DNA from 2 places in the Cellulosimicrobium sp. NPDC055967 genome. Region 1 is predicted to be linked to the other one. Evidence: riboswitches for the same ligand, from Rfam matches in the RefSeq annotation. Region 1 holds a riboswitch; the other holds the start of a gene.

Region 1 (14,150 bases):
CGGTCAGCGTGTGAGGTCGTCGATCCCCTGGCGCACGAACACCGTGTGCAGCTGCGCGCACAGCTCCCCGACCTCCGAGGCCACGGTGCCCGCGTGGGCGCGCGCGGACGCGCTCTGCTGCCCGCGCCACGGGGAGACGACCTGGTGCACGAGGCTCACGTGCCGGTCGGCGGCGGTGCGCAGGGAGCGCAGGTGGCGCGGCTCGATGCCGTACTCCGACAGTCCCGCGGCGAGCACGACCACGTCGAGCGAGCGCGCGTCGAGCTGGCCCCCCGGCGCCTGGCGCAGCACGCCGGCCTCGATGAGCCCCTCGACGAGGTCGCGCTCCACGCCCGCCGCGGACACGAGCGCGTCCACCGTGTAGCGCTGGCGGACGGTCGCCGAGCCGGGCTCGCCGTCGTTCGTCGCCAGGCGCGGGGCGAGGACCTCGACGTCGGTGCCCGCGTCGAGGGCGGCGAGGCGCTCCTTGATGACCTTGAGCGGCAGGTACCGGTCGCGCTGCTCGACGAGCACGAACCGCAGCCGCTCGACGTCCGCGGGGCTGTACTGGCGGTAGCCCGACGCGGTGCGCACGGGCTCGATGAGCCCCTGCTCCTCGAGGAAGCGCAGCTTGGAGTGGCTGACGTTGGGGAACTCGGCCCGCAGCGCGCGCAGCACGTCGGAGATGCGCATGGTCGCGCGACGCGAGATCCCCTGCGGCCACGGCTCCGCGCCGTCGGCGGGCTCGGGGACCGTGGCGTGCGCCGCGCCCGTGGAGGCGTTCACGACCGGGGGGCCGTGCCGCCCGCCGGTGCCCCCGCGTGCGGGCTGGCGTGGAACGTGAGCCGGTACTTGCCGATCTGCACCTCGTCGCCCGTCGAGAGCGCGACGGCGTCGATGCGGCTGCGGTTCACGTACGTGCCGTTGAGCGACCCGACGTCGCGCACGAGGAAGTGCTCGCCCTCGCGCACGAACTCGGCGTGCTTGCGGGACACGGTGACGTCGTCGAGGAAGATGTCCGCGCGCTCCGACCGGCCGGCGACGGTGCGCTCGGCGTCCAGGAGGAAGCGGGACCCCTGCCCGGGACCGCGCTGCATGATGAGCAGGGCGGAGTGGCGCGGCAGGGCCGCGACCGCGGCGTGCTCCTCGGGGCTCAGACCGCCGGGCTGCACGCCCTCCTCGATCGGGGCCTCGATCCGGCCGAAGCTGACCGTCGTGTCGCTACCCGCCCGGTTCGGCACCTCAGGACCGCCTGGGACACTCATCTCGCCTCCTCGGGGCTCACGCACGTCGTGCTCGACCTCGGAACACCGCACCGCGGGGCCGTGGCCCCGTCGTGCGGGAATCGTGCTCGAAAACTACTACACCCGCAGGTCACGCGGTGCGCGCGACCCACGGTCGTCCCAACCTACCCCGGCCTGCGGGGATGCGGGAAGCCGCAGTCACTCGTCGGCGGGGACCGGGGTCGCGTACTGCGGCGCGCCGGGCTCGACGGTCGCGGCGACCTCGACCCGGTCCCGCTGGGTGATCGTCGTGCGCGCGCCGTCCGCGCGCAGCGACGCCATCGCGCCGCCGGGGATCTCGAGGGCCGTCTCGAGCGTGGACGGGTCGCCGATCACGTTCCACCGGTACGGCGAGGAGATCGTCTGCCCGTCGACCACGACGCCGTCGGCCGAGTCCTCGAAGTAGCTGCTCGCCACGAGGCGGACCCCGTTGACCTCCATCGCCTCCGCGCCCGCGTTGCGCAGCTCCTCGAGCACGTTGAAGAGCGCGAACGCGTCGAGCGCCTCCGTGCCCTCGACGACCTCGATCTCGACGCCCGGGCCCTCGGCGGGGAGGCGGCCGGACAGGATGCCGAGCGTCTCGGCCTGCTGCTCGGCGAGCTCGAGCGCGGCACGCTCGCGCCCGGACCCCGACTGCAGCTCGTCGCGCGTCGACTCGAGCGAGGAGACCTGGTCCTCGAGCTCGCCGGAGCGCTGCGTGACGTCGTCGAGGAGGCGCACGAGGTCGCTCTGGCGCAGGGACGAGAGCTGGTCCTCCTGCGTCTGGCTCACCTGGACCACGAGCGCGAAGCCGAGGAGCGCGCACAGGACGCCGACGACGATCTGGGAGCGGGACGCGCGGGGGCGCAGCGCCCGGCCGAGCCCGCGCAGCCCGCGCGGCTCCGGCCGGGTGGGGGCGCCGTGGCGGCCCACGGCGCCGATCGTCCCGGTCGTCGCGGGCGGCTCCTCCGGCGTCGACGCGTCGGTGCCGGTCGTGCCCTCGGTGGTCGTGCCCTCGGTGGTCGCGTCGGGGTGCGGGTCGCCGTCCGGTGCGACGGCGTCGACCGGAGCGTGGTCCGGCGCCTCCGCGTCCCCGTCGGCGCTCTCGGGCGGTGCGGCGCTCGCCGGGTCGTCCTCGGGGTCCGCGCCCGGCGCGGGGGCCGCGGCGGCGGAGGGCTCGTCGCTCTCGTGGTCGCCCGAGGAGCCGTCGTCGACGGCGCCTTCCTGCTCGACGGCGCCGTCGTGGCCGACCTCGCGGTCCGTCGCCTCGGGGGCGACGTCGGGCTCGCGTGCGGGACCGTCCGCCGGGTCGCCGGCCTCCGGGTCGGTCGTGCCGGCAGCGTCGTCGACCGCCTCGCCGGTGGTCGTGTGCGCGGCGGCGGGCACCTGCTGGCCCTCGGGCTGATGCTCGGGCCCGGGCGCGGTGTCCGCCCCGACCGGGTCCTCGTCCGTACCCACCGGGTCGGGCCGGGCGGGCACGACGTCGGCGGCGGTCCCGTGGGCCGTCTGGCCGGCGCGCTCGCGGGCGTCGTCCGGGGTGGGGTGCGGCGTCACGTCGGCGGCGGCCGCGTCGCGGGGGTCCTGGGGGTCGCGGGTCACGCTCACGCCTTGAAGATGTGGCGCCGGATCGCGGCGGCGTTGGAGAAGATGCGGATGCCGAGGACGACGACGACGGCGGTGGAGAGCTGGCTCCCGACGCCGAGCTGGTCGCCGAGGAAGACGATGAGGGCGGCGACAACGACGTTCGACAGGAACGAGACGAGGAAGACCTTGTCGTCGAACAGCCCGTCGAGCCGGGCACGCAGGCCCCCGAACAGAGCGTCGAGCGCGGCCACGACGGCGATCGGCAGGTAGGGCTGCAGCGACACGGGCACGGTGGGTTGCAGGACGAGGCCCGCGACGATGCCCACCACCAGTCCGACGACTGCGATCATTCGACGATCTCCTGCCCTGTCTCGTGCGGTCCCGGGCCCGTCCCGGACCCGTCGGTCGTGCCGTCCGTCGTGCCGTCGGTGCTCCCGGCGGGCGTGTCGGAGTCTACGGTCGCCGCCGGGGCCTCCGCGAAGAACAGCGTGGGCGCGGGCCGGCCGGGCAGGTCGAGGCGGCTCTGCGTCGTCACGCTCGACCGGATGCCGTACTGGGTCCCCAGGATCTGCAGGTAGTCCGACGTGCCGGAGCGCAGCAGCGAGGTGCGCAGGGCGTCCGGGTCCCCGATCGCCTCGACCCGGTACGGGCCGACGAGGGGCTGCAGGTCGACGAGCACCGCGTCCCCGGCGGAGCGGATGGCCGAGAGCCCGGTGAGGCGCTGCCCGTTGATCGCGACGGCCTCCGCGCCGCCGGCCCAGAGCGCGTTGACGACGCGCTGCAGGTCGGAGTCGTGCACGAGCGAGCTCGAGTCCACGGTGTCGGAGGACAGGCCGCCGCTCGTGTCGTCGAGCGTGACGACGACGCCCTGGCCCTCGACCGCCTGCGTGCCGGTCAGCGCACCCTCCGCCTGGAGCCCTTGCAGCACGTCGGCGCTCGCGCCGGTGAGCGCCGCGCCCTGGAGCTGCTCGATCTCCGCGGACAGCTGCGCCCCGCGGGCGGTGAGGTCCTCGGCGGCGCCCTGCCGGTCGAGGATCTCCTGCTCCAGGGTCTCGCGCGCCGCGATGACGCCCGGCTGCGGGGCGCGCAGCTCGACGGCGGCCGCCGTCGTCACGACGCCGAGGACGACCGCGAGGGCGACGAGGGTCACGGTGCCCGTGCGGCCGCGGTGCGGCGACTGCCCGGCGGCGCGGCGCGCCGCGGCGTCCGCGTACCCGGGGTCGAGCGGGCGGTGCATGACCTCGTTGAGAAGCGTCATCGACGCGTCGACGGGGGCGCGGCGCGCGCCGCCGCCCGGGTCCGGATGGTTCTCGCTCACGGCGCCTCCCGCGTCGTCGTGCCGGTGTCGTCGCTCTCTCCGGCGGCCGCCCGGTCGCGCACCACGAGCGAGCGCGTCTGCAGCACGTACTGGGCGCCCGCGAGCCAGTACAGGCCCACGCCCCACCAGGTGAACGCCCACCCCGTGACCGCGGCGACGTCGCCCGGCCAGCCCGGCATCTCGGCCAGGAGCAGGAGCGGGAACGCGTACAGGAGCGCGAACGTCCCGGCCTTGCCCGCGAAGCTCACCGGCAGGGGCCCGTACCCGTGGCGCGCGAGCAGCGGCAGCAGCCCGACGAGGAGCAGGTCACGACCCACGATGACCACGACGAGCCACACGGGCACGACGTCGCGCCAGGCGAGACCCAGGAGGGTGACGAGGATGAAGAGCCGGTCTGCGGCCGGGTCGAGCATCTGCCCGAGGCGGCTCACCTGGTCCAGGCGCCGCGCGAGGACGCCGTCGAGCCAGTCCGACGCCCCCGACACCGCGAGCACGACCAGCGCCCAGACGTCGTCGCCGCGCACGATGAGGACCGCGAACACGGGCACGAGGAGCAGCCGCAGGAGGCTGATGACGTTCGGGACGGTCAGGACGCGGGAGCTGACCTGCTGCCCTGCTGACACACCCACCGCCCCGTGCTCACGTCGCGCCGTCGCGGCGACCTGCCGCGCGCGGACCATCCTACGTACCGGGCCCCCGCACCCGGACCCTCATTTCGCGGCGCGGCGCCCGCCGCGGGCGGAAATCACCCGTTTCGCCCGTCCCGACCGCCCGGGGAAGCGGGGGCGCGGTGAGGGACGTCACCGGGCCCGGCCCGCTCCCCGACCGCACCCTCCGGTAGGATGGGCACACCTCTGGAGTTCGTCGCTCGTCCCGCGTGTGTCCGTGAGAGCGGCCGTCCCCCCTCGATCGTCCCTGATCGTCCTGGTGGCCGGCCTGGTGTGTTCGGGAGTGCGACCTGCGAGAACCGTCCTGGTGACCGCACGCCACTCCACACCCCGAAACGAACGGTCCTCACCCTTTCATGACTGCTGACGTCCTCGCGCCCTCGCACGCCCTCGACCAGTCCGCCGACGCCCCCGAGCGCGCGGAGCACACGCGCCCCGAGCCGGCCGCTCCCGCCGGTCCCGTCTTCGCCGACCTCGGCCTGCCCGCTCCCCTGGAGCGCGCCGTCGCCGACCTCGGCTTCGTCACCCCGTCCGCGATCCAGGCCGAGGCCATCCCGGCGCTCCTCGCGGGCCGCGACATCACCGGCGTCGCGCAGACCGGCACCGGCAAGACCGCCGCGTTCGGTCTCCCGCTGCTCGCCGCGATCGACCCGTCCCTGCGCCGCGTGCAGGCCGTCGTCCTGACCCCGACGCGCGAGCTCGCGATGCAGGTCGCCGACGCCGTCGAGTCGTTCGCGACCCACCTGCCCAAGGTCGACGTCGTCGCCGTCTACGGCGGCTCCCCCTACCAGCCGCAGCAGCGGGCGCTCGCGGCCGGCGCGCAGGTCGTCGTCGGCACGCCCGGGCGCGTCATCGACCACATCGAGCGCGGCACCCTCGTGCTCGACGACGTGCGCTTCCTCGTGCTCGACGAGGCCGACGAGATGCTGCGCATGGGCTTCGCGGAGGACGTCGACACGATCTTCTCCCGCGCCCCGCGCGAGCGTCAGGTCGCCCTCTTCTCCGCGACGATGCCCGCCCCGATCCGCCGCGTCGCGAACGAGCACCTCACCGACCCGGTCGAGATCGCCGTCGCCCGCCAGTCCTCCACGGTGACGAGCGTGCGCCAGACGTACGCCGTCGTCCCGTTCCGGCACAAGACCGGCTCGCTCGTGCGCGTCCTCGCGACGTCCGACGCCGAGGCCGCGATCGTGTTCACCCGCACGCGCGGCGCGGCCGAGGAGGTCGGGTCCGCGCTCGTCGAGCGCGGCATCTCCGCCGCCACCATCTCGGGCGACGTCGCGCAGAAGGAGCGGGAGAAGATCGTCGAGCGCCTGCGCTCCGGCGCGCTCGACGTCCTCGTCGCGACCGACGTCGCCGCGCGCGGCCTCGACGTGGACCGCATCGGCCTCGTCGTGAACTTCGACCTGCCGGGCGAGCCCGAGGCGTACGTGCACCGCATCGGCCGCACGGGCCGCGCCGGGCGCACCGGCGAGGCCCTGAGCTTCGTCACCCCGCACGAGCGGGGACGCCTGCGCGCCATCGAGCGGACGACCCGCACCCCGCTGCAGGAGGTGGAGATCCCCTCCCCCGCGGACGTGTCCGCGCACAAGGTCCGCACCCTCCTCGGCCAGGTCCCGGCCCGCCAGGAGGCCGGCCGGCTGTCCATGTACGCCGACATGGTGCGCACGTTCCTCGCCGAGCACGACGTCGACCCCGTCGACCTCGCCGCGGCCATGGCGGCGCTCGCGGTCGGCGACGACGGCCCCCGCGCCCGCGAGGAGCAGGAGCGGTTCGAGGCCGAGCGTGCCGCGGCGCGCGAGCAGGCGAAGGCGCGCCGCACCGAGCGCACGGGCGAGCGCCCGCGCGGCGACCGTGCGTCGGGTCGCCGCGAGGGCGACGGCACGCGCGGCATCCGCCGCGACGCCGTCGGGACCCGCTACCGCCTGTCCGTGGGCCACAAGGACGGCGTGATGCCCGGCGGCATCGTCGGCGCCCTGACGAACGAGGCTGGCCTCGCCGGGTCGGACGTCGGCAAGATCGACATCTTCCCCTCGTTCTCGCTCGTCGACATCACCGCGCCGCTCGACGCGGAGACCATGGACCGCATCTCCCGCGCCCGGGTCGCCGGGAAGGCGCTGCGCATCCGCGTGGACGAGGGCGCGCCCGCCTCGCGCGGCCCGCGCGGCGGTCACGGCCCGTCGGGTCGTCGCGACGAGCGTCGCGACCGCTTCGACCGCGCCGACGACCGGGGCGAGCGCAAGCCGCGCCACCGCACGGCGTACTGACGCACCCGCGTCGCCGCCCGGCGACGCCAAGCAGACGGACGGCCCCGGATCCGCTGGATCCGGGGCCGTCCCTGTCTGTGCCCGTGCCGCGCCTCAGTCGTGAGGTCCCTCGTGGGCCTCGCCGTGCGCCTGGACCAGCGCCGCGAGGCGGCGCGCCTCCGCGTCCCCGCGTGCGCCGTCGGCCCGCTGGATCCCCATGACGGCGAGCGTCGACCCGTCGGCGAGGTCCAGGCGCACCCACGCGTCGCCGGAGCCGAACCGGACGGACACGACCTGCGCCCACACCAGCTCGCGCGTGTAGATGACGTTGCGCACCCGCAGCCCCCCGCGCGTCGGGACGGCGTGCACGCCCCCGAGTCGCCACAGCAGCCACGCCGCGAACAGCGCGAACGCGGCCAGGGAGAGACGGTTCACCCAGGACGTGCCGAGCGGGCCCGTCGCGGACAGGCCCACGACGACGCACCCGCCGACCACGACGACGCCCGTCACCCACGCCGACACCAGGCCGAACCGGGGCCGGAACGGACGGTACGGGTCGTCGTGGCGCTCCCCCGGCAGACCAGGATCAGGGAACGGGTCGGTGCTCATGCCGCCACCGTCTCACACCCGCACGACGCCCACCGGCGCCGCGCCCCGGGGGCGAGCGGTGTCAGAGGCGGGACGCGTGGATCCGGGTCACGAGGATCGCGCGCGCGCCCACGTCGTACAGGGCGTCCATGACCTGGTTCGTCTGGTCGCGGCGCACCATCGCCCGCACCGCCGCCCAGTCCCGGTCGTGCAGCGGCGACACCGTCGGCGACTCCAGGCCCGGCGTGATCGCGACCGCCCGCTCCACGAGCGACACCGGCACGTCGTAGTCCATGAGGACGTACTGGCGGGCCGTGAGCACGCCCTGCAGGCGCCGGCTCAGCACCTCCACCCCTGCCGGGACGTCCGCCTCCGCGACCGCGCGCGGACGGATGAGGACCGCCTCCGACACGAGGATCGGGTCGCCGAACACCGCCAGGCCCGCGCCCCGCAGCGTCGTGCCGGTCGACACGACGTCCGCGACGACGTCCGCCACCCCGAGCTGCACCGCCGACTCCACCGCGCCGTCCAGGTGCACGACCGTGGCCTCCACGCCGTGCGAGCGCAGGTGACCCTCGACCAGGACCTCGTACGACGTCGCCACCCGCAGGCCCTGCACCTGCTCCAGCGACGTCACCGTGCCCGCCGGGGCCGCGTACCGGAACGTCGACCCGCCGAACCCGAGCTGCATGTGCTCCACCGCGTCCGCGCCCGAGTCCAGCAGCAGGTCCCGGCCCGTGATCCCCACGTCCACCGTGCCCGACCCCACGTACACCGCGATGTCGCGCGGCCGCAGGAAGAAGAACTCGACGTCGTTGTCCGGGTCCGCGAGCACCAGCTCGCGCGAGTCACGACGCTGGCGGTACCCCGCCTCGCGCAGCATCTCGACGGCGGGCTCGGACAGGGACCCCTTGTTGGGGACGGCGATACGCAGCATGACAGGACCTTCGTTCAGGGGATCGGGCAGGGAGCGGGGAACAGCAGGGAGCAGCGAGGGGCGAGCGGCGCTCGCGGCCGGGAGCGGGGACGCTCACCGGCACGGCCGCTCACAGATGCTCGTACACGTCCTGCAGGCTCAGACCCTTCGCCAGCATGAGGACCTGCAGGTGGTAGAGGAGCTGGGAGATCTCCTCCGCCGTCTTCACGTCGCCCTCGTACTCGGCGGCCATCCACACCTCGGCGGCCTCCTCGACCACCTTCTTCCCGATCGCGTGCACGCCGGCGTCCAGCTCCGCGACCGTGCCGGAACCGGCAGGTCGCGTCGTGGCCTTCTCGGACAGCTCCGCGAACAGGGACTCGAACGTCTTCACGGGCCCCAGGGTATCCGCCGCCCGGGCGAGGCCGGGGCGCGGTCCGCCCAGCGGGCACGCCCCGGCCGCCCCGTCACAGGTCGCGCAGCGCCACGACCGTCGCGACCGCCGCCTCCGCGGCCTCCGCGCCCTTGTCCTCGCGCGAACCCTCCAGGCCCGCCCGGTCCAGCGCCTGCTGCTCGTCGTCGCACGTCAGCACGCCGAACCCCACCGGCACGCCCGTGCGCACGCTCACGTCCGTCAGGCCCGACGTCGCCGCCTGGCACACGTACTCGAAGTGCGGCGTCCCCCCGCGGATCACCACCCCCAGCGCCACCACCGCGTCCGCGCCGTGCTCCACCGCGCGCGCCGCCGCCACCGGCAGCTCGAACGATCCCGGCACCCGCACCACGCTCACGTGCGACACATTCGCCGCCGCCAACGCCCGGCGCGCTCCCGCCAGCAAGCCGTCCATCACCTCCGTGTGCCAGCTCGCCGCGACCACCGTCACCCGCAGCCCCGACCCGTCCACCCTCACCGTCGGCGCACCTGCCCCGCTCATCCCTCGTCCTCCTTCGTCTCCGCACCCGGCTCGTCGCCAGGCTCCACCAGGACGGCCCCGTCCGGGACCGCCACCGTGTCCAGCAGGTGACCCATCGCCACCTTCTTCGTCACCAGGTACGCCCGGTTGTGCTCACCGTGACCCACCTCGATCCGCTCCGTCCCCACCACGTCGATGCCCGAGGCCACCAGGCCCGTCACCTTCGCCGGGTTGTTCGTCAGCAGCCGCACCCGCGACAACCCGAGGTCCGCCAGGATCGCCGCCGCCGCCCCGTACTCCCGACGGTCCACCGGCCACCCCAGCTCCAGGTTCGCCTGCACCGTGTCCAGCCCCGCGTCCTGCAGCTCGTACGCCCCGATCTTCGCCAGGAGCCCGATGCCGCGACCCTCGTGCCCCCGCAGGTACACCACCGCACCGCCCTCCGCCGCGACCCGCCCCATCGCCGCCTGCAGCTGCGGACCGCAGTCGCACCGCAACGACCCGAAGGCGTCCCCCGTCAAGCACTCCGAGTGCACCCGCACCACCGGGACCCCTCCCGGCCCGACGCCGCTCGCGGACCCCGCGCCCGCGTCACCACCCGCGGCCGGAGGCACCGCCGGCACCAGGGCGACGTGCTCCGCCCCCGTCCGCAGATCCCGGTACCCCACCACCCGGAACCGGCCGTGCGCCGTCGGCAGGTCCGCCTCCGCCGTCCGGTGCACCCGCCGGGCCAACGACTCCCGGTCCGGCACGTCCGGAGCCGCCGCCGGCGCCGGGTCGTGCACCCGCCGCCACGCCACCAGGTCCGCGATCGTGATGAGCACCAGCCCGTCCCGCTCCGCCAGGGCCGCCGCGTCCCCCAGACGCATCATCGTCCCGTCGTCGTGCACCAGCTCCGCGATCCCCCCGACCTCGCCCATCCCCGCCAGGCGCACCAGGTCCACCGCAGCCTCCGTGTGCCCCGCACGATGCAGCACACCCCCCGGCACCGCCCGCAACGGCAGCACGTGCCCCGGCCGGATCAGGTCCACCGGCCCCGACGCCGGGTCCGCCAGCACCCGCAACGTCCGCGCCCGGTCCTCCGCCGAGATCCCCGTCGTCACCCCCGTCGCCGCGTCCACCGTCACCGTGTACGCCGTGCGCCGCGGGTCCTGGCTGTGCGGCACCATCAACGGCAGCTCCAGCGCGTCCGCCCGCACCGCAGGCATCGGCGCGCACAGGTACCCCGACGAGTGCCGGATCGTCCACGCCACCCACTCCGCCGACACCCCCCGCGCCGCGAACACCACGTCCGCCTCGTTCTCCCGGTCCGGCGAGTCCGCCACCAGCACCGGACGACCCGCCCGGATCTCCGCCAGCGCCTCCTCCACCGACCCCAGTCGCACGCCTCCCGAACCGTCCGACACCGCGGCGCTCGCGGACCCCGCGCCCGTCACGACGCGTTCCCGCCGACGGCGCCGGTACCGGAGCCCGACACGAGCAGGCGCTCGACGTACTTCGCGAGCACGTCGACCTCGAGGTTCACCCGGTCGCCCGGGACGAGCCCGCCGAGGATCGTCGCCTCGAGCGTCGTCGGGATGAGGGAGACGCCGAAAGACTCGTCGTCCACGTGCGTCACCGTGAGCGACACCCCGCTCACCGCGATCGACCCCTTCTCCGCCACGTACCGCGTCAAGCCCGCGGGCGCCGAGAACACCAGGTCGTCCCAGCGCTCCCCCGGGTCGCGGCTCACGAGCGTCCCGACGCCGTCCACGTGCCCCTGCACCACGTGACCCCCCAGCCGCGCGTCCGCCCGCACCGCACGCTCCAGGTTCACCGGGGAACCCGCGACGAGGTCGCCCAGCGCGGTCCGGCGCAGCGACTCCGGCATCACGTCCGCGGTGAACGATCCGTCACCCCCCAGGCTCGTCACCGTCAGGCACACCCCGTTGACCGCGATCGAGTCCCCCAGCGCCGCGTCCGACGTGGCGAGCGGCCCCTCGACCGTGAGCACCGCGTCCGCCCCCTCGCCGCCCGGGAACCCGACGTCCCGGACCTTCCCGATCTCCTCCACGATCCCCGTGAACATCAGCCGTCCCGTCCTTCCGTGCTCTTCCTGGACACCACCAGCGCGTCGTCCCCGACCCGCCTCACCTCGACCGTGCGGAACCGGTGCGCGTCGGCGATCGTCGCCACGCCCAGCCCGTCCACGGCCCGCCGACCGCTCCCCAGCAGCACCGGGGCCACGTACGCGTGCAGCTCGTCCACCACGCCCGCCACGAGGAACGCCGTCGCGAGCGTCGGACCGCCCTCCACGAGGACGTGCCGCACCTCGCGCTCCCCGAGCCGTTCCAGCACCTGCCCGACGTCGCGCGTCAGCAGGTGCAGCAGCTCGCCGCCCTCCCCGCGCACGCGCGCCGTCGGCGGGATCCCCCGCAGCCCGACGACGACCCGCAGGGGCTGGTGCGCCGCGAGGCTCTCGGCGCTCGCGGCGTGCGTGCGCACCCGTGCGGTGAGCGCCGGGTCGTCCGTGAGGAGCGTGCCCGTGCCGACGAGGATCGCGTCGACCTCGGCGCGCACGCGGTGCGCGTGCTCGCGGGCGGCCGGCCCGGTGATCCAGCGGCTCGTGCCGTCCTCGGCCGCGACGTACCCGTCGAGCGTCGTCGCCGTCTTGAGCGTCACGTACGGGGCCCCGCGCCGCACGGACGTCAGCCACACCCGGAGAAGCTCCTCGCCCTCGGCGGAGCGCAGGCCGCGCACGACGCGCACCCCGGCCGCGCGCAGGCGGTGCGCACCACCCGTCGCCACGGGGTTCGGGTCGTCGACGGCGTGCACGACCTCCGCGACTCCCGCAGCGACGAGCGCGTCCGCGCACGGCCCCGTGCGGCCGGTGTGGGCGCACGGCTCGAGCGTCACGACGGCGGTCGCGCCGGTGACGTCGACGCCGCGCGCCCGCGCGTCCGCGAGGGCGGCGGCCTCGGCGTGCGGCGTCCCCGCACCCTGGTGGTAACCCTCGGCGAGGACAGGCCGTGGGTGCGGGTCCAGCGAGCCGGGCGCGGCGCCGTCGGGCAGGGCACGGCCGTGCGGGGCGGGCCCCAGCAGGACGCAGCCGACCCGGGGGTTGGGTCCGTGCGCGGGTCCGTGTCCCGCGAGCTCGAGCGCGCGCGTCATCGCGGCGTCGATCGTCAGGGTCCTGGGGTGCTCGCCCATCGTCCTCCTCCCGGCACGCGTGCTCCGGGGTGAGGGGGGCGGCGGGGTCAGGCCTGGACCGGCCCGACGGCGTCGCTCACCACGGCGAGGCCGTCGCCGTCACGGACGGGTGCTCCGACGGGTCGCCGGAGCACCACGCTTTGGGCGTGGCCGCGCCGCACGTGCTTCCTCCCATCCGGACTGTCACCGTCGGTCCTGGAGTTCCACCAGGTCAACCGCGCGTGGGCGCGGGTCGCGGACTGTCACCGCCGGCTCGGAATTGCACCGACCCCGGAGCACGTTCGTGCGTACTGCTGCTTCCAACCGAGCATGCTACTCGCGCATTCCCCGGGGCCGGCCCGTCCGCCTGCCGAGCGGACGTGAACCCGGCAACCCCCTCCCCTCCGTGCTTGGTGGTGAGGGATCTCGGTGGGGTGGGGTGGTGATGGCTGCTTGGCACACTATTTCTATCCGAACGAGAAGGGGGAGCCCGGGCTCGTGCGGGCTCCCCCTCCGTTCGTCAGTGGGCGTGCGCCGACGCCTCCGCCAGCTCGCGCAGCGCCTGGATCTCTCCCGGCACGCTCTCCGCCCCGTACACGGCCGACCCGGCGACGAAGACGTTCGCCCCCGCGTCGGCCGCCCGCTCGATGGTCGAGCGCGACACTCCCCCGTCGACCTGGATCCACACGTCCAGCCCCGACTCGCTCACGGCCTCGCGGGCCCGCCGGATCTTCGGGAGCGTCCCGTCGATGAACGACTGCCCGCCGAAGCCCGGCTCGACCGTCATGACGAGGATCATGTCGACCTCCGCCAGGAGGTCCAGGAAGGGCTCCACGGGCGTCGCAGGGCGCAGCGCGAGGCCTGCACGGGACCCGAGGCGCCGGAGCTCGCGTGCGAGCCGCACAGGGGCGGCAGCGGCCTCGGCGTGGAACGTGACGGACGCGGCCCCGGCCTCCGCGTACGCCGGCGCCCAGCGGTCCGGGTCCTCGATCATGAGGTGCGCGTCGATCGGGACCGGCGACACCTGCGCCAGGCGCTCGAACACCGGCAGCCCGAGCGTGAGGTTCGGCACGAAGTGGTTGTCCATGACGTCGACGTGCGCGTAGTCCGCCGTCGAGATGGCGTTCAGGTCACGCTCGAGGTTCGCGAAGTCGGCGGACAGGATGCTCGGTGCGATGAGGGCTGCCATGGCTCCAGCCTAGGGTGCCTCCGTCCGCCCCCGACGCCCGTAGGCTCGTCCCGTGAGCAGCCTCCCCTCCCCCGGGACCCGACGCCCACCTGCGCCGACAGGGCCGGCACGGGTCCCCGCGGACGTCCGGGTGCGCGCCGCCACGCGGGCCGACCTCGGCCGCGTCGCCGCGATCGCCGCGCCCTTCGTCCGCGACACGTGCGTGACGTTCGAGGAGGAGGTCTGGGACGTCCCCGCGTGGGAGCGCAAGCTCGACGACGTCACCGCCCGCGGCCTGCCGTTCCTCGTCGCGGAGGTCTCCGGGCGGCCCCGGGCCGA
Region 2 (14,150 bases), on a different contig from region 1:
CGCGGCGAACGGCGAGGACTACCTGCTCACGGCGTTCGCGCCGGCGGGTGGCTGGAACGCCGGCCAGGGCGGCTGGCTCGACCCGCGCCTGTTCGCGGTCGTGGACTTCCTCAACGTGCAGGGCTACGACTTCCACGGCGGCTGGGTGCCGAACCAGACGGGCCACCAGGGCAACCTGCACCCGGACGGCACGCAGAACTGGGGCCTCGGCCTCGACGGCGCGCTCGGCATGTACGTCAACGCGGGGGCGGACCCGTCGCAGGTCAACGCCGGCCTCGCTGCCTACGGGCACGGCTGGTACGGCGTCGAGGACGGCTCGCAGGGCTGGCAGCCCGCCGCGGGCTACGTCGGCACCAAGACGTACGCCGAGCTGCGCTCGTTCGACGGCGAGCGGTACTTCGACCCGGAGATCGGCGCGAGCTGGCTCTACGACGGCGACCAGTGGTGGAGCTACGACGACCCGGCGTCCGTGACGGCCAAGGCCGAGTTCGTCGCGACGCAGGGCTACGGCGGCGCGATGTGGTGGGACCTCTCGGGCGACTACCGCAACGAGCTGGGTGACGCGCTGGGCTCGACGCTCCGCGCGGCGACCCCCGGCCCGGGGGTGCCCGCCGAGTGCGCCGTGCCCTGGTACGGCACGGGCGTCTACACCGGTGGCGAGGTCGTCTCGCACGAGGGGTCGGAGTACAAGGCCCAGTGGTGGACCCGCAACCAGGAGCCGGGCGCGTCCAACGCCTGGAAGAAGATCGGTCCGTGCGGCACGGCGCCCGACGTCGAGGTCGCGGACTGCGCCGCCGACTGGTCGCGCGAGACCGTCTACACCGGCGGGCAGACCGTGTCCCGCGCCGGGGTCAACTACACGGCCCAGTGGTGGACCAAGGGCGAGCTGCCCGGGTCCGTGACGTGGGGATCGTGGGACCCGGTGGGTCTCTGCGCGTGATCTGACGGTCGCCCGGGCGCGCGCATCGCCCGGACGACCACCGCACGACGACGGCGGGCCCGGTCTCAGGACCGGGCCCGCCGTCGTCGTCCGGGGACAGTGCGCACCGACCAGGCCTCTAGCTCGGGCGACCGGGCCGCTACTTCGCGCGACCAGGCCTCTACCTCGGCCGACCGGCCCTCTACCTCGCGCGGTGGGCGTCGCCCTCAGCGCTGTGCGCGGACGTCGCGGCGCAGGTAGTTCCAGGCGAGGACGCAGCAGACGACGCCGTTGACCAGGCCCACCACCACGTCGGCCGGGCCGTGGGCGCCGCGGTAGAGGCGGGACAGGCCCACCGCGAGCGGCACGAGGCAGCACAGGACCGTGACGACGACGCGCAGGACGGGGTGCGTGATGCGCTGCGCGAGCAGGGCGAGGGTGAGGTAGAACGCCGCGGACGCGCCGGTGTGGCCGGAGGGGAAGCTCGACGTGGGCGGTGCCTCGTCGAGCCGCGAGACGTCGGGCCGCTCGCGCCCGACGACGATCGACGACGTGAGGAAGATCAGCGCCTGGAGGGCGACGGCGAGCGCGGGCACGACGGCGAACCACCACTGCCGCGTGCGCCACCAGACGAGCAGGATCGTGAGCACCGTCCCGCCGATGATGAACTCGGTGGTCCCGATCAGCGAGAACAGGTCGGTCACGGTGTCCCAGAAGTGCGTGCGCCGCTGCTCGAGCCACCGGTTCACCGCGACCTCGCCGGGCAGGTCGCCCAGCGGACCCGTCACGAGGAACCCGGTCGCGACGATGAGGACCCACAGGACCGCGCCGGGGAGGAACGCCCGGAGGCCGACGTCGCGCAGCACCTCCTTCGCGGTGGGCCGGGACGTGTCGAGCTCGTAGCGGTGCACGAAGGGATGCATCAGACCTCGTTCCTGGGAGCGGAGCCGGAAGAGCGGGCAGACCGGGCGGACGCCCACCCGTGGTAGCCGACGGCGGACGCCCCCGCGACGGCGCCGCCGAAGAGGATGCCGCCGACGACGTCGGACGGGTAGTGAGCGCCGAGCAGCACGCGGTCGGCCGCGGTGACGAGCGCGAGCGCGGTCGCGCCGCCCACGACGGCGACGCGGCCACGACGGCCGAGCAGCGGCCACACGAGCACCGTGAGGCTCACCCCGACGGCGGCGGCGTTCATCGCGTGCCCGGACGGGAAGCTGGACCCGGGTACGACGGTCACCGCGTCCTCGACGACGGGACGCGCGCGGTCGACGAGCTCCTTCGCGCCGAGCCCGAGCGCCCACGCGCCCCAGATCGTCCCGGCCGCCCAGGCGGCCCGCGTCCCGAGGCCGTGGCGCCGCCACGCCCAGAGGCACACGCCCATCGCGGCGAGGTTCATCCACCGCGCGGCGAGCACCTCCTGCCCCACGAGCAGGGTGCGCTCGAACGCGGGCCGCTCGCCGGTGAACCCGGTCGCCGCGGCGACGGCGGCGCGGTCGGCCTCGACGACGAGCCCCGACTCCGCGCGCACGAGCCACGCGAGCACGAACACCGGGACGGAGGCCGCGATCCCGTACGCCGCAGCCCGTCCCAGGGCGCGCCTCCTGGCGCGCCCGAGCGAGCGGTGCGGGGCAGGGTCGGCGGGCACCCCCGGACGGTAGCCGGGGCTACGGCCGTACGCCCGTGGAGAGGGGTGTCGGCCCGAGCGGCTCAGGCAGGCAGGGCCGCGACCGCCTCGATCTCGACGAGAGCACCGGGCCGGCCGATCCCCACCCGGAGGACCGTCACCGCCGCGGGGTGCGGACCCCAGACCTCGCCGACGGCGGCGAAGCCCGCCATGAGGTCGGCCTCCGGGTCGAGGTAGACGGCGAGCCGCGCGACGTCCTGCGGCCCGGCGCCCGCCTCGGCGAGCACGGCGAGGACGTTGCGCAGCGCCTGCGCGGTCTGGGCCGCGATGCCGCCCTCGACGATCGCGCCCTCGGCGTCGGTCCCGTTCTGGCCGCCGACGTAGAGCGTGCGACCGGTCTCGACGATCGTGCCCTGGGAGAACGCCGGGTTGCGGTGCAGCCCGGGCGGGTTGAGGTGCGTGACGCTCGGCGTGGTCATGGTCGTCCCCTCCTGCGGTCTGGTCCTGAGGCGACCGACGCTACGCGCGGCCACCCACAGGCCCACGGCGGGCGAGGAGCCCAGCCCCGCCTCCACCCAGGACCACGGCGGGAAGGGAGCCCGGCCCCGCCGCCCGCCCAGGACCACGACCCGCCCACGATGAACCCCGGGGCACGGCCCCCGACGGGCCGTCCCGCCGTCGGCTGTGTAGGAAGGAGGGGTGAAGCAGTCAGCAGGGCTCGTGCTCTACCGGTTCCGGGACGACGTCGTCGAGGTGCTCCTCGGGCACATGGGCGGACCGCTGTGGGCGCGCAAGGACGCGGGCGGCTGGACGATCCCCAAGGGCGAGGTGGAGCCCGGGGAGGAGGGTCGTGCCGCGGCGCTGCGCGAGTTCGCGGAGGAGCTCGGCGTGCCTGCCCCGGCGGCGCAGGCGCCCGACCTCGACCTCGGCACCGTGCGCCAGCGGGCCGGGAAGCTCGTCGCGGCGTGGGCACGGGAGGCGGACCTCGACGTCACGGCGATCTCCAGCAACACGTTCGCCCTGGAGTGGCCGCCGCGCTCGGGGCGGATGCAGGAGTTCCCCGAGCTCGACCGGGCCGGCTGGTTCCCGCTCGCGAGGGCTCGCGGCCTCGTCGTCGCGGGCCAGGTCCCGCTGCTCGATCGCCTCGATGAGCAGCTGGCGCACGCCCGCGACCGTGCCGTCGAGCCGTAGGCTCCGGGCGTGGCGCTGTATCACTACGGACTCTCGAAGCCGCCGCGCAACCAGCGGCGGCGCCGCTGGTGGGCGGTCGCGGTGCTGGTGCTGTGCGCGCTGGTCGGCCCCTTCGTCGTGGCGGGCGCGGTCCAGGGCTGGGTCGCGGGCGACGTCGCCGAGGCGCTGATGCTCACGCTGGTCTCGATCCTCTGCCTCAGCGGGGTCGGGAGCGCGGTCTGGGGCTTCGTCGACTCGTTCCGCGGCGAGGGCCCACGGGACGGCCCGGACGGCGGCCCGGCTCAGCCGAGCAGGTAGGGCGCCGCGGCGAACCCGGCGGCGAGGCCGACGAGCACGACGGCGGCGGCGGACAGGTGCGAGTGGCGCGCGCGGCTCGCGGTGCGGCGGGCTGCCTCGGTCACGGTGGTCATGGCGGTCCTCTCGTCGGGGTGGTTCAGGGAGAGAGACCGCGCCCGGCGCGATCCATGACGCGGTTTCGACCGACCTCGGCGCGATCTGCGTCACACCGCGGCGGCCGAAACGCGCCGACCCTGGTGCAGCATCGTGCACCAGGGTCGGGTGGTTCGCTCGGGCAAGTGCGTGCGGCGGGGCCTTGCCGCGCCCGGCGAGGGCGTCAGGCCCGCAGGATCAGCGCGTCGCCCTGCCCGCCCCCGCCGCACAGCGCCGCCGCGCCGACGCCGCCCCCACGGCGGCGCAGCGCGAGCGCGAGGTGCAGCGCGAGCCGGGCGCCCGACGCGCCGACCGGGTGACCGAGCGCGATGGCGCCGCCGTCGGTGTTGACGACGTCGGCGTCGATGCCGAGGTCGGCGATCGACTGCAGCGCGACGGCGGCGAACGCCTCGTTGATCTCCACGAGGTCGAGGTCGGCCGCGGCGATCCCCTCGCGCCGCACGGCGGCCTCGATCGCCCGGGACGGCTGGGAGTGCAGCGAGCCGTCCGGCCCCGCGACCTGGCCCGCCGCACCGATCTCGGCGAGCCACGACAGGCCGTTGCGCTTCGCGAAGGCGCGGCTCGCGACGACGACCGCCGCCGCGCCGTCGGACAGGGGCGAGCTCGACCCGGCGGTGATGGTCCCGTCCCGCACGAAGGCCGGGCGCAGGCGCTCCAGGGCCTCGAGCGTCGTGTCGGCGCGCACGCCCTCGTCGTGCTCGACGACGACCGGCTCGCCCCGCCGCTGCGGCACCTCGACGGGGGCGATCTCCTCGGCGAGCCGCCCGGCGTCGCGCGCCGCGGCGGCCCGCTGGTGCGAGCGCAGCGCGAACGCGTCCTGCTCGGGGCGGCCGATGCCGCGCGTCGCGCAGCCGCGGTCCGTGAGCTCGCCCATGACCTCGCCGCTGAACGGGTCGTTCAGCCCGTCGTGCGTGAGCGAGTCGGCCATCGTCACGTCCCCGAACGCGAACCCGGAGCGCGACCCGACGACGAGGTGCGGTGCGTTCGTCATGGACTCCTGGCCGCCCGCGACGACGACGCTCGCCTCGCCCGTACGGACCAGGCGGGCCGCGTCGATGATCGCGGTGAGGCCCGAGAGGCACAGCTTGTTGATCGTCACGGTGGGCACGTCCCAGCCGAGGCCCGCGAGGATCGCGGCCTGGCGCGCGGGGCCCTGCTTGGCACCCGCCTGCACGACCTGCCCGACGATCACCGTGTCGACCTGCTCCGGCGCGACGCCCGCGGCCGCGAGCGCGCCCCGGATCGCGTGCGCGCCGAGCTCGGCCGCGGAGAGCGAGGCGAGCGCGCCGCGGAAGCGCGCGAACGGGGTGCGCGCGCCGTGCAGGAGGACCGGGGTGACCTCGTCCTCGGGGGTGACGGCGGCGGCGTCGGGCAGGGGGCTGGCGTCGGTGCTCATGGGACTCCGATCCGGGGAGGGCGAGGAGACGGGGCGAACAGGAGGGAGCCCCGGCGCCGCGAGGAGGGGCGAGCGGCGCCGGGGAGCGGGGGAGAGGGCGTGCGCCCTCGGGACCGTCAGACGAACGCGGAGACGCCCGTGATGTCACGACCGACGATCAACGCCTGGACCGACTCGGTGCCCTCGTACGTGTGCAGGGCCTCGATGTCCGCGAAGTGCCGCGCGACGCGGTTCTGGAGCAGGATCCCGTTGCCGCCGAGCAGGTCGCGCGCGCTCGCCGCGACCTCGCGGGCCCCGCGCGTGCACGTGTACTTGGCGAGCGACGCCTGCGGGCCGGTGAGCGTCCCCGCCTCGTCGAGCCGCGTCATCTGCGCGACGAGGAGCTGGAGCTGCGTGATCGTCGAGAGCATCCGGGTGAGGCGCTCCTGCACCATCTGGTTCGCGGCGAGCGGGCGCCCGAACTGGACGCGCTGCTTCGCGTACGCGACCGCGGCCTCGTAGCACGCCACCGCGTGCCCGACGGCGGCCCACGCGACCCCGAGGCGCGTCGCGAAGAGCACGCGCGAGGTGTCCTTGAACGACCGCGCGCCCGGCAGGGCGTTCTCGGCGGGGACGAACACGTCGTCGAGCACGACGTGCGCCTGCCAGATCGCGCGGAGCGACACCTTGCCGGTGATGGTCGTGCCCGTGTAGCCCAGGGTGTCCTGCGGCACGACGAACCCGTGGACCTGGCCGTCGCCGTCGTCGCCGACGAGGCGCGCCCACACGACCGTGACGTGCCCCGACGACCCGTTGCCGATCCACTTCTTCTCGCCGTTCAGCACGTAGCCCTCGACGCCGTCGCGCGTCTCCTTGCGCGCCGTCGTCTCGAGCGAGACGGAGTCCGAGCCGTGGGTGGGCTCGGTGAGCGCGAACGCGCCGAGGATCTCCCCGCGCGCCATAGGCTCGGCGTACTTCGCCCGCTGCTCGTCGGAGCCGAGCATCTGGATGCTGCGCAGCGCGAGGCCGCCCTGGACGCCGCAGATCGTCGCGACGGAGCCGTCGCCGCGCGACATCTCCATCGCGGCGAGGCCCGCGCCGAGCAGGCTCACGCGCGGGCGGCCATCGACGTCGACGCCGTCGCGCAGGAGGTCGAGCTCGCCCATGCGCTTGACGAGGTCGAACGGGACCTCGGCGCGCTCCCAGTAGTCGTCGATGACCGGGAGCACCTCGTCCTGGACGAACTGCCGGACGCGCTGCTGGTGGGCGCGGTCCTCCTCGGTCGCGTCGGCGAACGCGCCGGCGTAGTCGAGGTCGAGCGGGGTCGCGAGGTCGTAGGTGGGCTCGGTGACTCCGGGCATGATCGGGGTGGTGGGCATCGGTGCTCCCCTGGGAGGGCGGCTGCGGTCGGTCGTGCGCGACCGGCTCCGGTGCGGGTCCCCGGGTGCGGGCCCGGCGTCGGCGGCGGTCTCTCCCATAGTGCAGCGATACCGGGTATCAGTCAATCTGAGACGGCGTATCGCATCGGATCCGTGACGCCGTGCGGCCCCGCGGCCCTCGTCCTACCGTCGAGGGATGGCCCTCGACCTGTTCGTGACGATGCACGTGCGCGACCACGACCCGGCGCGCGACTGGTACGTGCGGCTCCTCGGGTCCGACCCGACGTTCGTCGCGACGCCCACCGAGTCCGTCTGGGAGCTCGCCGAGCACCGGTGGCTCGTCGTCGAGCAGGTGCCCGAGCACGCCGGCCACGGTGTCGTCACCGTGTTCCGCGACGACGTCGACGCGTTCCTCGCCGCGGCCTCGGAGCGGGGGATCGAGCCGGACCGCCGCGAGACGTACGACGGCGGGGTCGTGAAGACCGTGTTCCGCGACCCGGACGGCAACGAGGTCGGGCTCAGCGGCGCGCTCCCGTCGTAGGGTTCCCGCGTGACGACGACGGCCGGCCGGGTGACCTGGGACGACGACGCCTCCCTGGGCGCGTGGATCGCACCGCGCCTCGGGGAGTTCGGCCCGCGCGTCGACGGCACGGTCCCGCGCGGCTACGCGGCGTACGCGTGCGTCCCGCACCCGGGCTGGGACGACGACGACACGCTCGCGACGCGGACCGACGCCCTGGCCGCGGCGCTCGCGGCCTTCACCGGGGACCAGCCCGTGCACCTCGCGCTGTGGACGGGCCACGCGTTCCTCTACGACCACGGCACGGACCCGCGCGCGAGCTCGGGCGCAGCGCCGCTGGTCGGGTGGCCCGAGGACGAGCCGCGGCCGACCGCAGCGGAGATCGAGCGCGCGGTCGCCGAGGCGTGGGAGCAGCTCGCGCCGACGCTCGTCGAGCGCCCGGCCGCGCCGATGCTCCTGCTCCCGCACCGCGAGTACCACCTGTGGACGGGGACCCTCGCCGACGTCGGCGTCTTCCGCGACCACGAGCAGCCGCCCAACCTGTGGTGGCCCGAGGACAGGTCGTGGTTCGTCGGGACCGAGATCGACGCCGCCGCGACCTACGTGGGCGGGAGCGAGGAGCTCGTCGAGGCGCTGTGCACGGACCCGGCGCTGCGCGCGAGCCGCACCGCGCCGTCGGACCGGATGCTGTTCGAGGACTGACCCGCGGCTGCCCCGGCCGCAGGCACCCAGGTCAGGCGGGCGCGCCCGCCGCCGCCTCAGCCGTCGCGCGCCGGTTGACGCGCCACCACACGAAGAACCCGACGAGCGTGAACGCGCCGTAGAACACGTACATGAACGCGGACGCGTAGAACCCGGCCGAGATCAGCAGCGGCACGCCCACGACGTCCACCGCGACCCAGATCAGCCAGAACTCGACCCAGCCCTTGGCCATGCCGTACGTCGCGAGCAGCGAGCCCATGAAGATCCACGCGTCGGCCCAGACGGGCTCGTACGACTCGAGCGCCCGGAACAGGGGCGTGAGCAGCGCCGTCCCGCCGACGAGCGCGACGACGAGGAACGCGCGCTGACGCCACGACGCCCAGCGCGGCACGACGGCGACGCCGTGGCTGTCCGCGTCGGTCTCGCCGAGCCGGGCCTGGGTCCGGCGCCACTGCACCCACCCGTACACCGACACGACGACGAACATGACCTGCCGCCCGGCCTGGCCGAGCAGGTTCACGGGGTTGGGGGTCGCGAACACCGCGCCGAGGAACACCGTGAGCAGCAGCAGGTTGCCGACGATGCCCACCGGCCACGCCCACACCTTGCGCCGCATGCCGCCCAGCGCCGACGCCAGGCCGAACCCGTTGCCCACGATCTCGCGCCACAGCAGGTGCTGGTCGCCGATCGTCAGCTGCGCGTCGAACAGCGCGTGGATCAGGTCCATCGGATGTCCTCGTCCTCCCGGGCACGGTGGCTCCGGGGTGAGGGCGGGCGGCGGGCCGGGCGCCCAGGGCGGCCCGACGGCGTCGCTCACCACGGCGAGGCCGCGCCCCGTCGCGCGGGCTCGTGAGAGCCCGGCCGAGGACGGCCGCGCCGCACGTGCTTCCTCCCATCCGGACTGTCACCGTCGGTCCTGGAGTTCCACCAGGTCAACCGCGCGTGGGCGCGGGTCGCGGACTGTCACCGCCGGCTCGGAATTGCACCGACCCCGGAGCACGTTCGTGCGTACTGCGTTCTGCAACCGCCGATGCTACCGGCGCATTCCCCGCCACCGTGCGTGCGCACCTCTCGCGAGATAGCGACGCCCGGCGGCGATCCGCGGTCCCAGGAGGTCGTGCGTCGCTATCTCGGCGGGACGTCGCTATCTCGGGGCCAGCACCGGTCAGGTGAGGGCGTCGCGGACGGCGCGGGCGACGTCGTCCGCGACGCCCTGCGCGTCCGTCCCGGCGTCGACCACCGTGACGACGACGCGTCGCCCGGAGGGCGTGCCGTCCCCGGGGCCGCGCCCGTCGGTCGGTGCGGCGTCGTCGGGTGCCGCGTACCGGCCGACGGCGGCGCGGCGCAGGTCCGCGAACGCCTCCTCGAGCTGGGGGCGCAGGTCCTGGTCGGGGGAGCGCAGCCACCGGCGCAGGAGCGCGTTGTGCACGGCGACGACCGACGCGGCGAACGCGATGGACGCGGTGGAGCGGCGCTCGTCGGGCGGGAGCGCGTCGCGCAGGTACGCGGTGAACGCCCGCTCGTAGCGGTGCGTCGTGACGAGCTCGCGGTCGCGCAGCGCCGGCACCTGCTGGAGGAGCTGCCACCGCGCGAGCGAAGTCTCCCGCTGCCCGACGTGGTGGTCGAACACGAGCCGCGCCGCGCGGCAGACCTCGACGTACGGGTCGACGGCGGGGTCCGGCGTGAGCCGGCCGTCGGCGTCGGGCACGGGCCGGGTCGCGGCCAGCATGACGACGACCTCGTCGAGCAGGAGCTCGTGGTCCGCGAAGACCACGTCCTCCTTGGAGCCGTAGCGGCGGAAGAAGGTGGCGCGGCTGACCTGGGCGGCGTCGGCGATCTCCTCGACGGTCGTCTGCTCGTACCCCTTGCGGGTGAAGAGCTCGATCGCTGCGTCGACGGCCTGGGCGTGGGTGCGGCTGCGGACGTCGGTCATGCACCGGACGGTACACCGGTCCCGCTCACGCGCCCCTTCCGGCGGAGCGCCGTCGCTCCCGCTGGTCGTCCTCCGGGCCCGAGGGCCGCTCTCGGCCGTGGCGACCACGTGTGACCGCCGGCTGGACGTTGGCCGGGCGCGTGCCGTGGGCAGCGGCGCCCGTGGTTCGACGGTAGACCTCCGGGGCGCCCGCGTCGATGGGCGGAGGGGCTGAAACTTCGGACGTCCACAGGCTGCGCGGTCGTCCACAATCCCGGTGCCCCGCCCGCCGTCGGATGGCACCATGGCGGCCATGCTCGTGACCCTCGCCGCGACGGCGTCCCCGGGGACGCTCGACGACGCCACCGACCTCGGGTTCCTGCTGCACAAGCACCCGGACCGTGCGCAGGTGTTCGACCTGCCCGTGGGCCGCGCGCACGTGTTCTACCCCGAGGCGACGGCGGAGCGGTGCGAGGTCGCGCTGCTGCTCGAGGTCGACCCGGTGGGGATCGTCCGCAACAAGCGCTTCGGCGGCGGGGACGCCTTCGCGCTCGCGCAGTACGTCAACGACCGGCCCTACGCCGCGTCGTCGATGGTCGCGGTCGCGCTCGGCAAGGTGTTCGCGACGGCGATGGCGGGCCGGTGCGACGCTCGGCCCGGGCTGCCCGACGTCGAGCTCCCGCTGGACGTCCACGTCCCCGCGCTGCCGTGCCGGGGCGGGGCTGACCTCGCGCGGCGGCTGTTCGAGCCGCTGGGCTGGCACGTGACGGCGACCGCGGAGCCGCTCGACCCGACCGTCCCGGCATGGGGCACGTCGCGGTACGTCGACCTGCGCCTGCGCGGCACGCGCCGGCTCGCCGACGCGCTCGCGCAGCTCTACGTGCTGCTGCCCGTGCTCGACGACGCCAAGCACTACTGGGTCTCCACGGACGAGGTCGACAAGCTCGTGCGCGCGGGCGGCGGCTGGCTCGCCGACCACCCCGAGCGCGCGCAGATCCTGCGCCGCTACCTCGCGCACCAGCGCCGCTACGTCGAGGACGCGACGGCGCGCCTCGCCGCGCTCGACGGCGCCTCGACCCCGGACGCGGCCGAGCCCGACGGCGGGGTCTCGCCCGACGGCGCGACGGCACCCGGGGCGGACGTGCCGGAGCCGCCGCTCGCCCGGCAGCGCGCGGACGCGGTGCTCGGGGTGCTGCACGAGGTCGGCGCGCGGACCGTCGTCGACCTCGGCTGCGGCGAGGGTGCGATCCTGCGCCGCCTCGCCGCCGACCGGACGTTCACGCGCGTCCTCGGCACCGACGTCTCCGCGCGCGAGCTCGAGCGCGCGGCCGCCCGGCTGCGCCTGCACGACGCGAGCGACGCCGAGCGCGAGCGCGTGCGCCTGCTCCAGTCGTCGCTCACGTACACCGACGACAGGCTCACGGGGTTCGACGCCGCGGTTCTCATGGAGGTCGTCGAGCACGTGGACCCGTCGCGCCTGGACGCGCTGGCGCACGCGGTGCTGGGGCACGCGCGACCGCGCACCGTCGTCGTCACGACGCCCAACGCGGAGTACAACGTGCACTACCCGAACCTGCTCGACGGGCCTGGCGGACGCCCGGTGCGGCACCCCGACCACCGGTTCGAGTGGACGCGCGGGGAGCTGCGCGCGTGGGCGGCCTTCGTCGCGGGCCGGTACGGATACGCGGTCGAGCACCGCGACGTCGGGCCGCTCGCCCCCGAGGTCGGGGCGCCCACGCAGATGGTCGTCCTCACCCTCGTGCCGGAGGGGCCCGTCGAGCATGACGCGCCGACCGCGGCAGCACCTGGCACGCGCGACGGGGAGGAGGCCCGATGAGCGAGCCCATGACGGCGCGGACGAGCGAGCCCGCGGCCGAGAACGCGACGGAGCCCGCGACCGAGAACGCGACCGAGAACGCGACGGAGCCCGCGACCGAGAGCGTGGGGGCGACGCGCGACCTGCGGGTGCCTGCGTCGAGCCTCGTGGTGCTCGTCGGCGTCTCCGGCTCGGGGAAGTCGACGTTCGCGCGCGAGCACTTCGGGCCGTACGAGACGGTGTCGTCGGACGTGTGCCGCGGCCTCGTGTCGAACGACGAGAACGACCAGGCGGCCACCCGGGCGGCGTTCGAGGTCCTGGAGACCATCGTGTCCAAGCGGCTCGAGGCGAACCTGCTCACCGTCGTCGACGCGACGAACGTGCAGCGCGAGGCCCGCAAGACCCTCGTCGCACTCGCGCGCGCCCACGACGTCCTGCCCGTCGCGATCGTCCTCGACGTGCCGGAGAAGGTCGCGGTCGAGCGCAACGAGGCGCGCGCGGACCGCGGGTTCGGCGCGCACGTCGTGAAGCGGCAGCGCGCGGCGCTGCGGTCGTCGCTCAAGAGCCTGCAGCGCGAGGGGTTCCGCACCGTGCACGTGCTGCGCGGGGAGGACGAGGTCGCGGCCGCGCGGATCGTGCGCACGCCGCTGCTCACCGACCGTCGCGACGAGCACGGCCCGTTCGACGCGATCGGCGACGTGCACGGCTGCCTCGACGAGCTGGTGACCCTCCTCGGCGAGCTGGGCTACGCCGTCGTGCGCGACGACGCGGGCCGGCCCGTCGACGCCGCGCACCCCGCGGGCCGGCGCGCGATCTTCCTCGGCGACCTCGTCGACCGCGGGCCCGACTCCCCGGGCGTGCTGCGGCTCGCGATGGGCATGGTCCGCGCGGGGCACGCGCTCGCGGTGCCGGGCAACCACGAGCACAAGCTCGTGCGCGCGCTCGGCGGTCGCGACGTCAAGGTCTCCCACGGCCTGGAGACGACGCTCGCGCAGCTCGCCGCGGAGCCCGAGGAGTTCCGGCGCGAGGTCGCGGAGTTCTGCCGCGACCTCGTCTCCCACCTCGTGCTCGACGACGGCCGGCTCGTCGTCGCGCACGCGGGGCTCAAGGAGTCCTACCAGGGGCGCGCGTCGGGCCGGGTGCGGAGCTTCGCGCTCTACGGGGACACGACCGGCGAGACCGACGAGTTCGGCCTGCCCGTGCGCTACCCGTGGGCGGACGACTACCGCGGTCGCGCCATGGTCCTCTACGGGCACACGCCGACGCCCGAGGCCGAGTGGGTCAACAACACGATGTGCCTCGACACGGGGTGCGTGTTCGGCGGGAGGCTGTCCGCGCTGCGCTACCCGGAGAAGGAGGTGGTGCAGGTCCCCGCGGCGCGCGAGTACTACGCGCCCGCGCGCCCGTTCCTGCCGGAGGACTCGGGCACCGGTGGGGCGTCCACGCGCGAGCCCGACCTGCTCTCCGTCGCCGACGTGCTCGGGCGTCGCGCCGTCGAGACCGCGACGCACGGGCGCGTGACCGTCGGTGAGGAGCAGGCGGCGGGCGCGCTGGAGGTCATGAGCCGGTTCGCCGTCGACCCGCGCCTCCTCCTGTACCTGCCGCCGACCATGAGCCCGGTCGCGACCTCGACCCTGCCCGGCCTCCTGGAGCACCCCGACGCCGCGTTCGCCGCGTACGCGCGCGACGGCGTCGACCGGGTCGTGTGCGAGGAGAAGCACATGGGGTCGCGAGCGGTTCTGCTGGTCGCGCGTGACTCGGGGTCGGCGGACGGGTCGCGCGTCGTCGCGGAGCGGTTCGGGATCGACGCGCCCGGCGCGGTGCACACCCGCACCGGGCGGTCGTTCCTCGACGAGCCGACGACGGCGCTGCTGCTCGGGCGCGTCGCCGCGGCCCTCGCCGCGGCCGGGACGTGGGACGCGCTCGGCGCCGACTGGGTGCTGCTCGACGCCGAGGTCCTGCCGTGGTCGCTCAAGGCCGACCAGCTCCTGCGCGACCAGTACGCGAGCGTCGGGGCGGCCGCGCGGGCCGTCATGCCGTCGGCGCTCGCGGCCCTCGCCGCGGCCGAGGCGCGGGGCGTCGACGTGGGCGAGCTCCGGCGTCGGACCGCGCGGCGGTCGACCGACGCCGAGCTGTTCGTCGAGACGTACCGGCGCTACCGCTGGGACACGGGCGCGGCCGTGGACGGCGACGCCGCGTCCGACCCGCTGCGCGGCGTGCAGGTCGCGCCGTTCCAGGTGCTTGCGAGCGGGACGTCCGCGC

What was found. A riboswitch is a leader RNA that binds a small molecule or an ion and turns the genes downstream of it on or off. The one in region 1 is predicted to bind FMN.
Region 2: it holds a riboswitch for FMN, as region 1 does, so the genes downstream of both, pnuC (nicotinamide riboside transporter PnuC) here and ribD (bifunctional diaminohydroxyphosphoribosylaminopyrimidine deaminase/5-amino-6-(5-phosphoribosylamino)uracil reductase RibD) in region 1, are expected to answer to the same signal.

Annotation. Positions count from the first base shown of each region.
Region 1 covers NZ_JBHJYJ010000004.1:143,795-157,944, reverse strand. The annotation lists gene ACFC2L_RS07390 (MerR family transcriptional regulator) at 4-765, opposite strand; gene ACFC2L_RS07385 (FHA domain-containing protein) at 762-1,244, opposite strand; gene ACFC2L_RS07380 (DUF881 domain-containing protein) at 1,422-2,846, opposite strand; gene ACFC2L_RS07375 (small basic family protein) at 2,843-3,175, opposite strand; gene ACFC2L_RS07370 (DUF881 domain-containing protein) at 3,172-4,143, opposite strand; gene ACFC2L_RS07365 (CDP-alcohol phosphatidyltransferase family protein) at 4,140-4,766, opposite strand; gene ACFC2L_RS07360 (DEAD/DEAH box helicase) at 5,168-7,078, shown strand; gene ACFC2L_RS07355 (PH domain-containing protein) at 7,172-7,666, opposite strand; gene hisG (ATP phosphoribosyltransferase) at 7,728-8,582, opposite strand; gene ACFC2L_RS07345 (phosphoribosyl-ATP diphosphatase) at 8,692-8,955, opposite strand; gene ribH (6,7-dimethyl-8-ribityllumazine synthase) at 9,029-9,496, opposite strand; gene ribB (3,4-dihydroxy-2-butanone-4-phosphate synthase) at 9,493-10,860, opposite strand; gene ACFC2L_RS07330 (riboflavin synthase) at 10,908-11,543, opposite strand; gene ribD (bifunctional diaminohydroxyphosphoribosylaminopyrimidine deaminase/5-amino-6-(5-phosphoribosylamino)uracil reductase RibD) at 11,543-12,664, opposite strand; FMN riboswitch at 12,822-12,947, opposite strand; gene rpe (ribulose-phosphate 3-epimerase) at 13,164-13,832, opposite strand; gene ACFC2L_RS07315 (GNAT family N-acetyltransferase) at 13,885-14,150, shown strand, end outside.
Region 2 covers NZ_JBHJYJ010000020.1:5,229-19,378, reverse strand. The annotation lists gene ACFC2L_RS18510 (glycosyl hydrolase family 18 protein) at 1-940, shown strand, start outside; gene ACFC2L_RS18505 (phosphatase PAP2 family protein) at 1,147-1,842, opposite strand; gene ACFC2L_RS18500 (phosphatase PAP2 family protein) at 1,842-2,564, opposite strand; gene ACFC2L_RS18495 (RidA family protein) at 2,627-3,022, opposite strand; gene ACFC2L_RS18490 (NUDIX domain-containing protein) at 3,243-3,734, shown strand; gene ACFC2L_RS18485 (hypothetical protein) at 3,744-4,031, shown strand; gene ACFC2L_RS18480 (hypothetical protein) at 4,016-4,144, opposite strand; gene ACFC2L_RS18475 (acetyl-CoA C-acyltransferase) at 4,348-5,580, opposite strand; gene ACFC2L_RS18470 (acyl-CoA dehydrogenase family protein) at 5,697-6,938, opposite strand; gene ACFC2L_RS18465 (VOC family protein) at 7,135-7,479, shown strand; gene ACFC2L_RS18460 (hypothetical protein) at 7,489-8,160, shown strand; gene pnuC (nicotinamide riboside transporter PnuC) at 8,192-8,887, opposite strand; FMN riboswitch at 9,039-9,164, opposite strand; gene ACFC2L_RS18450 (TetR/AcrR family transcriptional regulator) at 9,326-10,093, opposite strand; gene ACFC2L_RS18445 (3' terminal RNA ribose 2'-O-methyltransferase Hen1) at 10,386-11,909, shown strand; gene ACFC2L_RS18440 (polynucleotide kinase-phosphatase) at 11,906-14,150, shown strand, end outside.